DNA from 3 places in the Alkaliphilus flagellatus genome. Region 3 is predicted to be linked to each of the others. Evidence: riboswitches for the same ligand, from Rfam matches in the RefSeq annotation. Region 3 holds a riboswitch; each other region holds the start of a gene.

Region 1 (3,285 bases), on a different contig from region 3:
TCCTTCAGCATATAGCCTTTTAAATAATAGTCTTCTATAATCCCTCGCTCTTTTGCATCCAGCTTATTAATGGCTCTTATTAAAGCTTTGTACTCTTCTTCTTTTAAATAATCTGACTCTATAGAAACCTTTTCATCTACTAATAAATCTAGTAGAGATGTCCCCTCATCTTCACCAACAAACTGATCTAAAGAAATAGTTATTTTTTCCTTTCTACGTCTATTTTGATAATGATGCTTTAGTCTGATTGTAACAAAGCCTAGGAATGGAACTCCCTTACTAATATCAAAGACATTTAAAGCCTCTAATATTTGCCATGCCCCTTCCTGATAAAGCTCCTCGTCCCATCCAGTTTGTCCACCATATTTTTTACTATATGAAACTACTAATGGTTTAAGTCTATCAATAATCCATTCTTTTGCTATACTGTCTCCTTTTAGAGCAGCTCCTACTTTTTTATCAAATTCAATGTACAAAGTTATCCTTCCTTTTGGAAGGGGCCCCTTCGAATATTACCGGTTAAGATGATTGTACATAAGTAAATAAAAAAAGGACAAAGTGGAATCATCCTCTTTGTCCTTTTTTTATTTGCCTTTTATTTATCTATTCCTTATATTACTATCAGTTTTTTCGAGAATAGATCTAATTTATCTTATAGTCCTGCTTCTTTTCTTAATATATCCGCCTTATCTGTTCTTTCCCATGTAAGGTCTAGATCTGTTCTTCCAAAGTGTCCATAAGCAGCAACTTTTCTATAACCAGGCTTTCTTAGTTCTAAATCTCTAATAATAGCCGCTGGTCTTAAATCAAAGTGCTTTTTAACAAGTTCTGTTAATTTTAACTCGTCTACTTTACCAGTGCCAAATGTTTCAACTAGTATAGATACTGGTTCTGCAACCCCAATAGCATAGGCTAATTCGATTTCACATTTGTCTGCTAAGCCTGCAGCTACTATATTTTTAGCAACATATCTAGCAGCATATGCAGCAGAACGGTCTACCTTTGTTGCGTCTTTTCCAGAAAAAGCTCCTCCACCATGACGAGCATATCCTCCGTATGTATCAACAATTATTTTTCTTCCTGTTAAACCAGCATCTCCTTGTGGTCCTCCGATAACAAAACGACCAGTTGGATTAATGAAATATCTTGTATTTGCATCTAATAATTCTTCTGGAACAATTTTGTTGATAACATGCTCAATCATATCTTTTTCAATAGTTTTACCATCTACATCAGGACTGTGCTGTGTAGAAATAACTATTGTATCGATTCTAACAGGCTTGTCTCCATCATACTCAACAGTTACTTGAGTTTTTCCATCTGGTCTTAAATAGTCTAGTGTACCATTTCTTCTTACATCAGATAATCTTTTAGCTAGTTTGTGTGCTAATGAAATAGGTAGTGGCATAAGCTCTGGTGTTTCGTTGCAAGCAAAGCCAAACATAATACCTTGATCTCCTGCTCCTATAGATTCTAGCTCATCCTTTTGTGCACCTTTTTTATTTTCAAATGCTTCATTAACTCCCATTGCAATATCTGGAGATTGCTCATCTATTGCAGTTAATACTGCGCATGTGTCAGAGTCAAAACCATATTTTGCCCTAGTGTAGCCTATCTCTTCTATTGTCTTTCTAACTATTTTAGGAATATCCACATAGCAATCTGTTGATATTTCACCGGCAACTAGTACAAGTCCTGTAGAAACACTTGTTTCGCAAGCAACTCTAGCTGATGGATCTTTTTCTAAAATAGCATCTAATATAGAATCGGAAATTTGGTCGCATATTTTATCTGGATGTCCTTCAGTTACTGACTCTGAAGTAAATAATCTTTTTATCACTAAAAAAACCTCCTTAGTTCTTCTTCATTTTATTATTTCCCACTTAAGCAATAAAAATTGCATTTTGATACCTTAGATGGTGAAATTAAAAAATAAAAAAACCTCATTCAACAGAAAGAGGCTATATTCTTTGCTCTTTCCTCATCTTTCAGAATTATAATTCTGTAGGATTTAGCACCACACATATAAATATATTATGGTTGCCGGGTTTCATTGGGCCTATCCCTCCACCGCTCTTGATAAGGCATCAAGATTTTTATTTAATTGTAACTAGAAATAATATTAGCATTAGGTGGCCTATATGTCAACATTTTTTTACATATATGAAACTTTTTATTAAAATTCTATCATATATTTCTTTCTAAATATTTACCATAATATAACTAAGTATAAACATAATAGCACCTGCAATAGTATTGCCTAGTGCAATAGCAGGAAAGGCATGCCTAAATCGTATATTAAACAGTATTGCGGCTAAACTACCTGTCCATACACCAGTGCCTGGTAATGGTATAGCCACAAAAATTATTAATCCAATAATACTATATTTTTTTATTTTTTTACTTTTTTTCAGTGTACTTTTAACTAATTTATCTACAAAACTTCTAAAGAACTTTGTTCTTCTTAACCTAATAAAAATAGGCTTTAAGAAAAAAAGTAAAAAAGGAACAGGAATTAGGCTACCTAAAATACCTAAGATAGTAGCATGTATGGGACTGAGTCCCATGGATACACCAATAGGAATAGCCCCTTTAAGCTCCATTAACGGCATTGCAGCGATTAATAATACCATTATTTCTTTAGTAATAATTTCAAGTATTTTCTCCATTTCATCACCCCTACATACTTACATTATATATGAATATTTCAAAAAATATCATTAGATTTATTTTGTAATAATAAATTAATAATTAAACTTTTTAGTCGTGATATAATATTTGTATAGTATAAACTATAAAATACTTTTATTACACTACTTTGACAACTCACGAGGTGATTTTGTGGACAGAATACAAGACAGAATACAAGACAGAATACAAGAACTTGAGCTACTAATAGAACAGTTGCAGACTAAACTCCGAAATTATTTGGATGATGAAAGACCTAAAAATGAAATTTACGAATTAAGTACACAGATTGACGACCTAATAGTTGAATACTCTAATTTAACTAGGTAAGTTGTCTGATGTTATGGAAACAATTATAAAATTTTTGTTTCTTATCATTGGAATATTATAAGAACATCCCCTATATATTATTTAAGGGGGTGTTCTTTTGAATATACAAACAAGTCAATATCACAGAAACACTTCAAATTGCATAGGTCATTATAAGGCTCCTTCAGCAATAGAGGAGCTTTCTAAATATTTGCATAATAATATTAGAGCGCCTCTACTTATTTTTTGTGTCGGCACTGATCGCTGTATAGGTGATGCTCTAGGCCC
Region 2 (3,285 bases), on a different contig from region 3:
CAGAATAGGTATAGCAATATTTATAAGTGCATTTTTAATCATTGCCTTTATAGACATTTCTCCAATAGTTGTAATAGTTATGGCAGCATTAATAGGTATTTTTAAAGGTAAAAATGTTGAAGTTAAGGAGGATGATATAGGATGATTTATTTAAAGCTATTTTTAGAGTTTTTTAAAATAGGATTATTCGCTGTAGGCGGAGGTCTTGCCACCCTACCTTTTCTTCAGCAGTTAATAGATAAATATGGATGGATTACCCACGAGCAATTGTTAGATATGATAGCAATTTCTGAGTCTACACCAGGTCCTATAGGGGTAAATACAGCCACATTTGTAGGTAATACAACAGCTGGAGTATTAGGTGGTATAGTAGCAACAATAGGAATTGTAACTCCATCTGTTATAATAATATTATTAATTGCTCATTACTTCGCGAAATTTAGTGAAAAGCCTATTGTAAAATCTAGTTTTTATGGAATAAGACCAGCAGTAACAGGGCTAATTGCAGCGGTAGCCTTTGAAGTGGCGAAAATTGCCTTGTTTGATATTGAAAAATATAAGACTACAAATAAAATTTTATCAATATTAGATTTAAAGGCAATTGTGTTATTTTCAATCATGCTATATTTAATAAACAAATATAAAAAACATCCAATATTATATTTAGTAGGTGCTGCTTTTATAGGCATTATATTTAAATACTAGTTATAATTTTGATATATTTTAAATAATATATAATAATTAGCATAAATTACATAAAAACTATTGACATAGTAATTAATATTTATTAGAATAGCATTAATTTAATATAATACTTATCAAGAGAGGTGGAGGGAAAGGCCCTATGAAGCCCAGCAACCAATATGTTTATATACATATCCGGTGCTAAATCCTACAGCATAAGCTGAAAGATAAGAAGACGATTATTACAACCTCTTTCAGCTAAAGAGGTTTTTTTATTATCTAAGAAAGTCCAATTTTCTTTTATAATGAACTAATTAAAGAAAGCAGGAGGTTAGAAGTATTTTAAGCACTTGAAGTTTTTAGCCATGCTAAAAATTGAGTGCGCCATGGAGCATTGCGGTAGCAATAGCGGAATTTTTTATTTGTAGGAAAGTATAATATTAAAAAACTTAATAACAAAACTCTTATCAAGAGAGGTGGAGGGAAAGGCCCTATGAAACCTCGGCAACCTTCAGACTCATTTGTCTGAAAAGGTGCCAATTCCTACCCTAGGTTAATTAAATCCTAGTGAAAGATGAGAGGGAGCTGTGGAATAGTTACCGCTGCATGTAAAGCCCTCTTTCATCTAGATTATTCAAATTTAGAGAAAGGGGTTTTTTATGTTATTTAATAAAAATATTTTTAAGGAGAGATCAAAATGGAGGAAAAAAAATTAAAATTTGACACATTACAAGTTCATGGAGGACAGGAAGTAGATAGTGCAACAGGTTCTAGGGCAGTTCCAATATACCAGACTACATCCTATGTTTTTAATAGTGTTGAGCATGGAGCAAATTTATTTGCTTTAAAAGAAGAAGGAAATATTTACACTAGAATTATGAATCCAACAACTGATGTTTTTGAAAAAAGAATAGCAGCTTTAGAAGGAGGAGTAGGTGCTCTTGCTGTTGCATCTGGTTCTGCTGCAATTACCTACGCCATAATCAATATAGCAGGAGCAGGAGACGAAATAGTTTCAGCTAGTACCTTGTATGGTGGCACATACAACCTTTTATCTACAACCCTTCCTAAGTTAGGTATTAAAACTATATTCGTAAATCCTGATGATCCACAAAACTTTAGAAATGCTATAAATGATAAAACCAAGGCAATTTTTGTAGAAACCATAGGAAATCCTGGCATAAATCTTATTGATATTGAGGCAGTTGCCAACATTGCCCATAATCACAACATACCATTAATTATAGACAATACATTTGCAACACCATACCTTATAAAACCAATAGAATATGGTGCTGATATTGTAGTTCATTCTGCAACAAAGTTTATAGGTGGTCATGGGACTTCTATAGGAGGAGTAATAGTAGACTCTGGCAATTTTAATTGGTTAGGCAATAGTAAATTTCCAGAGTTTAATAAGCCAGACCCAAGCTATAACGGTATAGCATATGCTAAAGATACAGGAGCAGCGGCTTATATTATAAAAGCAAGAGTACAGCTTTTAAGAGATACAGGAGCAGCCCTAAGTCCATTTAACTCATTTTTATTTTTACAAGGGCTGGAGACCCTTTCATTAAGAGTAGACAGACATGTTTCAAATGCAAAAAAAATTGCAGAATTTTTACAAGTGCACCCACTTGTTTCTTGGGTAAATTATCCTAGCCTAGAAGGTAACAAATATTATGATCTTGCAAAAAAATATTTTCCAAAAGGAGTTGGCTCCATATTTACTTTTGGTATAAAAGGTGGAGTAGAAGAAGGAACAAGATTTATTGAAGCATTAGAAATATTTTCACATCTTGCTAATGTTGCAGATGCTAAGTCCCTTGTAATACACCCAGCAAGCACTACCCATGCTCAATTAAGTGAAGAAGAACAATTAAATGCTGGAGTTACACCAGATATGATAAGACTATCCATAGGAATCGAAGATGTAGAAGATCTTATAGAAGACATAGATCAAGCTCTTAAAACAGCAGTTCTGTCCCATAGCTAAAAGTTATAAGACTCCTTCTCTCAGAGAGGGAGTGATAACTCTACATCTCTTAGAAACACATACTACAAGGAAGGGTATGTCTTAATCTTTAGATGTTGGAAGCCTTTAATTATGAGAGGATGGGGATTAAATGTCTTTAATAATAAACAAGAACCTTTTATCAGTTAATAAACTAATTAGCGAAGGTATAGAAATAAAAGGCAATTTTAACAGTTGTAATTCTGAAGCAATTCGTATTTTAATTGTAAATTTAATGCCTAAAAAAAGTGAAGCAGAATTTCAGTTTCTAAATATACTTGGCCATATGCCTATAGATATAAAGGTAGATTTCTTGCAGATGGAAACCTACACACCTCAAAATACAGACAAAACTTATTTAGAAGAATATTATAAAACCCTTAGGGACATAGAAAATAACAGTTATGAAGGAATGATTATTACTGGAACTCCATTAGAATTTTTAGATTTTGATGATATTGAGTACTGGAATGAACTTAAGGAAGTAATAGATTATTCCAACAAAAAAGTAAAGTCCACCTTATATATATGTTGGGCGGCTATAGCAGGTTTATATTACAATTATGGAACAAATAAATGTGTAACGA
Region 3 (3,285 bases):
TCGATTTCCTTGTCGTTAAGAGCTAAATTTGGAAGCACATAGTCAGTAAATTCCACAATTTTAAGTTCAACACCCTCTTTCTCTAGTATAGGTTGAACAATTTTTAATATTTCTGCATGGGGTTCAGGGGTAGCACCAATATTTAATACATTAGCTGTAGTTTCTTCTTCGTTATTTGAAGCAGTATTGTTAGCTGGAGCTTTTCCACAGCTACTTAGTATTAAAGATAAAATAATAATTCCTACAATAGATAGTACAATATTTTTTTTCATTTTTAATTACCTCCTATTAATTTGTTTTGATATAAAGTTGCCGCTAAATTGTATGATTTGAACTATTACTATCAATAGTAATACGGTCCAAATCATAATTTCCTTATCAAATCTATGATATCCATACCTAATTGCTAAATCTCCTAGTCCACCTCCTCCTACTGCTCCTGCCATGGCGGAATACCCTATAACGTTGACAAGGGTAATTGTAATACCTAAAACAATGGCTGGCATGCTCTCTGGAATTAAAACCTTACATATTATTTGAATAGGGGTAGCCCCCATTGCCTGAGATGCCTCAATAATTCCCCAATTAACTTCTAGTAGTGCATTTTCGATAACCCTTGCATAAAACGGTATAGTGGCTACTGTCAAAGGTACTATAGCTGCCTTTGTGCCTATAGATGTACCAACTATTAGCCTAGTAAAGGGTATAATAGAAATCATTAATATAATAAATGGAAAAGAACGTCCAAAGTTTACTATATAAGAAAGGGTTCGATGTAAAATATTATTTTCTAAAATGTGTTTTTTTCTTGTGGAAACTAACAAAACTCCAATAGGAGTACCTATTAATACTGCAAATAATGTTGTAATTGAAACCATAAAAAGGGTTTGTTTAAATGCAGGTACAATTAATGTAATAAGTCTTGACACTATAAAACACCTACCTTTTTTGTTTTAAATAATTTAATAGATTCTTTAATATAAGTATTACTATCATTTTTATCTAATAAAAGCCTTGTATATGGATTTTGTGGAGATGAAAACACTTTGTTTACAGGGCCTTCCTCCACTATACTTCCGTCTTGTAATACTGCAACTCTATGACATATTTGCTCTATAACTTCCATTTGATGGGTTATTAACACTATAGTCACACCTAATCTTCCATTTATTTCCTTTAATAATTCTAGAATGCTTCTACTAGTAATTGGGTCTAGGGCAGAAGTAGACTCATCACTTAAAAGTATTTGTGGATTTGTTGCAAGTGCCCTAGCTATTGCTATACGCTGCCTTTGACCACCGCTAAGCTGAGACGGATAATGGTTTTTCTTATCGGCGAGATCTACCAAATTAAGCAATTCCTCTATTCGTTTGTTTCGCTCTTGTTTTTTAACACCAGCTAATTCTAAGGGATATGCTATATTATCAAAAACATTTCTGCTACTTAATAGATTGTAGTGTTGAAAAATCATACCTATATTCTTTCTTTCCTCTCTAAGTAGAGATGTAGATAGATTGGTTAAATTAACATTATTAACCCATACCTCTCCATAAGTTGGTTTTTCTAACAAATTTATACAACGAATAAGTGTAGACTTTCCAGCACCACTAACTCCCATTATCCCGTATATTTCACCCTTTTTGATATTTAAAGAAATATTTTTAATGGCCAAAACATTACCTTCCTTAGCCTCATATATCTTTGTAATATTGTTTAGATTTATCATAAAATCACCTCATAAAAGTATTTTAAAGAAATAAAAAAACCTCTTTCAAAATGAAAGAGGTTAACTAATAACATAATAAAATTAGGATTCCTCTCTCATCTCTCAACACAATTGTGTTGCTGGAATTAGCACCTTCGACTAAAGTCGTGGTTGCCGGGTTTCATCGGGCCAGTCCCTCCACCTCTCTGGATAAGAGTTTTCGTATTATTTAATTTAAAGTTTATTATATTGCCCTTTTTAATTAATGTCAAGTATTTTTTAAAAATTATTGATTTAGATTAAAAGCATCATGTAGTAGGTTTACAGCCTTATTTGCATCCTCTTCTTTAATTAGACAGGAAATAGTAGCATGAGAATCTGAACTTTGTAGTATTCTAATATTTTCTTTAGATAGGGCTGTAACTATAGTTGCCATTACACCAGGAATACCAGTAATCCTACTACCAATAATTGTAACTTTGCTACAGGCATTTAAAATATTATATTTGAATTGAAATTTATCCATTAATCTTTTTGTTAAATCTATTTGGTTTTCATCTATAGTAAAAACTTTTTTATCTATAAAAAAATTTATCATATCGATACTTATATTAGCATCAGCTAAAGAGGAAAATAATATGCTATCACCTTGTAAACTATCATCCATGGTAATAGAAACTTGAGAAATATGATTTTTGCTTGTAATTGCTGTCAATAGTTTTCCCTTATTAGGTCGAGTGGAGTATAGTTCTTTGCCTGTATGTGTATAATAATGAATTTTAGTTCCTGGGTGAGATGACATTGTATTTTTGATTTTTATAGTAAGGTTTCCTTTTTTCGAGATTTCTACCGCTCTAGGATGGATAACTTGAGCACCTTTGTCTGCCATTTGAAATACTTCTTCATAATTAATTTCATCTATAATTTTTGCATTAGGAACAATATTAGGATCAGCAGTCATAATACCATCAACATCTGTATAGATATCTACACTTTCTGCATTAAGTGCAACCCCTAAGGCAGCAGCTGTTGTATCACTACCGCCACGACCTAATGTTGTAATCTCACCTAGCTCAGTAGCACCTTGAAATCCTGTGACTATTACTATAGCACCATTACTAAGATGCGAAAGTATTTGTTTGTTGTCTATAGCTAGAATTTCTGCATTACCAAAAACAGAGTCGGTCAAAATACCAGCTTGGGGACCTGTAAGTATCACAACTTTTTCTCCCATTGCTTCTAATTGTGCACCTATTAATGATGAAGATATTATTTCTCCACAGGACATTAGTAAATCTAGGGTTTTTAGACTGTGTCCTGGGCAAGTAGAGGATATTAAATCCTTTAAAGTATCAGTTGCATAAGGTTCTCCTTTTCTGCCCATTGCAGAAAGAACTACTACAACAGATTTGCCTGCTTCTTTACATTTTAGTATTTTGCTTATTACCATTGCTCTTCTATCTTTAGTAGATAATGATGTTCCTCCGAATTTTTGGACTACTATTTTCATAAACAACACCTCTGATTTTCAAATTTCATAAACATTCAATCATACATTACATTATGCTGGAGAAATATAA

What was found. A riboswitch is a leader RNA that binds a small molecule or an ion and turns the genes downstream of it on or off. The one in region 3 is predicted to bind S-adenosylmethionine.
Region 1: another riboswitch for S-adenosylmethionine. It lies ahead of metK (methionine adenosyltransferase); the one in region 3 lies ahead of KQI88_RS16475 (methionine ABC transporter ATP-binding protein).
Region 2: another riboswitch for S-adenosylmethionine. It lies ahead of KQI88_RS08490 (homocysteine synthase); the one in region 3 lies ahead of KQI88_RS16475 (methionine ABC transporter ATP-binding protein).

The regions. Positions count from the first base shown of each region.
Region 1 is NZ_JAHLQK010000003.1:398,713-401,997, reverse strand. It holds gene KQI88_RS09475 (sigma-70 family RNA polymerase sigma factor) at 1-476, opposite strand, end outside; gene metK (methionine adenosyltransferase) at 653-1,840, opposite strand; SAM riboswitch class I at 1,979-2,086, opposite strand; gene KQI88_RS09465 (COG2426 family protein) at 2,202-2,669, opposite strand; gene KQI88_RS09460 (Spo0E family sporulation regulatory protein-aspartic acid phosphatase) at 2,842-3,018, shown strand; gene yyaC (spore protease YyaC) at 3,116-3,285, shown strand, end outside.
Region 2 is NZ_JAHLQK010000003.1:173,533-176,817, forward strand. It holds gene KQI88_RS08480 (chromate transporter) at 1-145, shown strand, start outside; gene KQI88_RS08485 (chromate transporter) at 142-705, shown strand; SAM riboswitch class I at 813-918, shown strand; SAM riboswitch class I at 1,146-1,265, shown strand; gene KQI88_RS08490 (homocysteine synthase) at 1,382-2,680, shown strand; gene KQI88_RS08495 (homoserine O-succinyltransferase) at 2,811-3,285, shown strand, end outside.
Region 3 is NZ_JAHLQK010000007.1:24,516-27,800, forward strand. It holds gene KQI88_RS16465 (MetQ/NlpA family ABC transporter substrate-binding protein) at 1-272, opposite strand, end outside; gene KQI88_RS16470 (methionine ABC transporter permease) at 279-929, opposite strand; gene KQI88_RS16475 (methionine ABC transporter ATP-binding protein) at 929-1,726, opposite strand; SAM riboswitch class I at 1,819-1,922, opposite strand; gene dapG (aspartate kinase) at 1,992-3,215, opposite strand.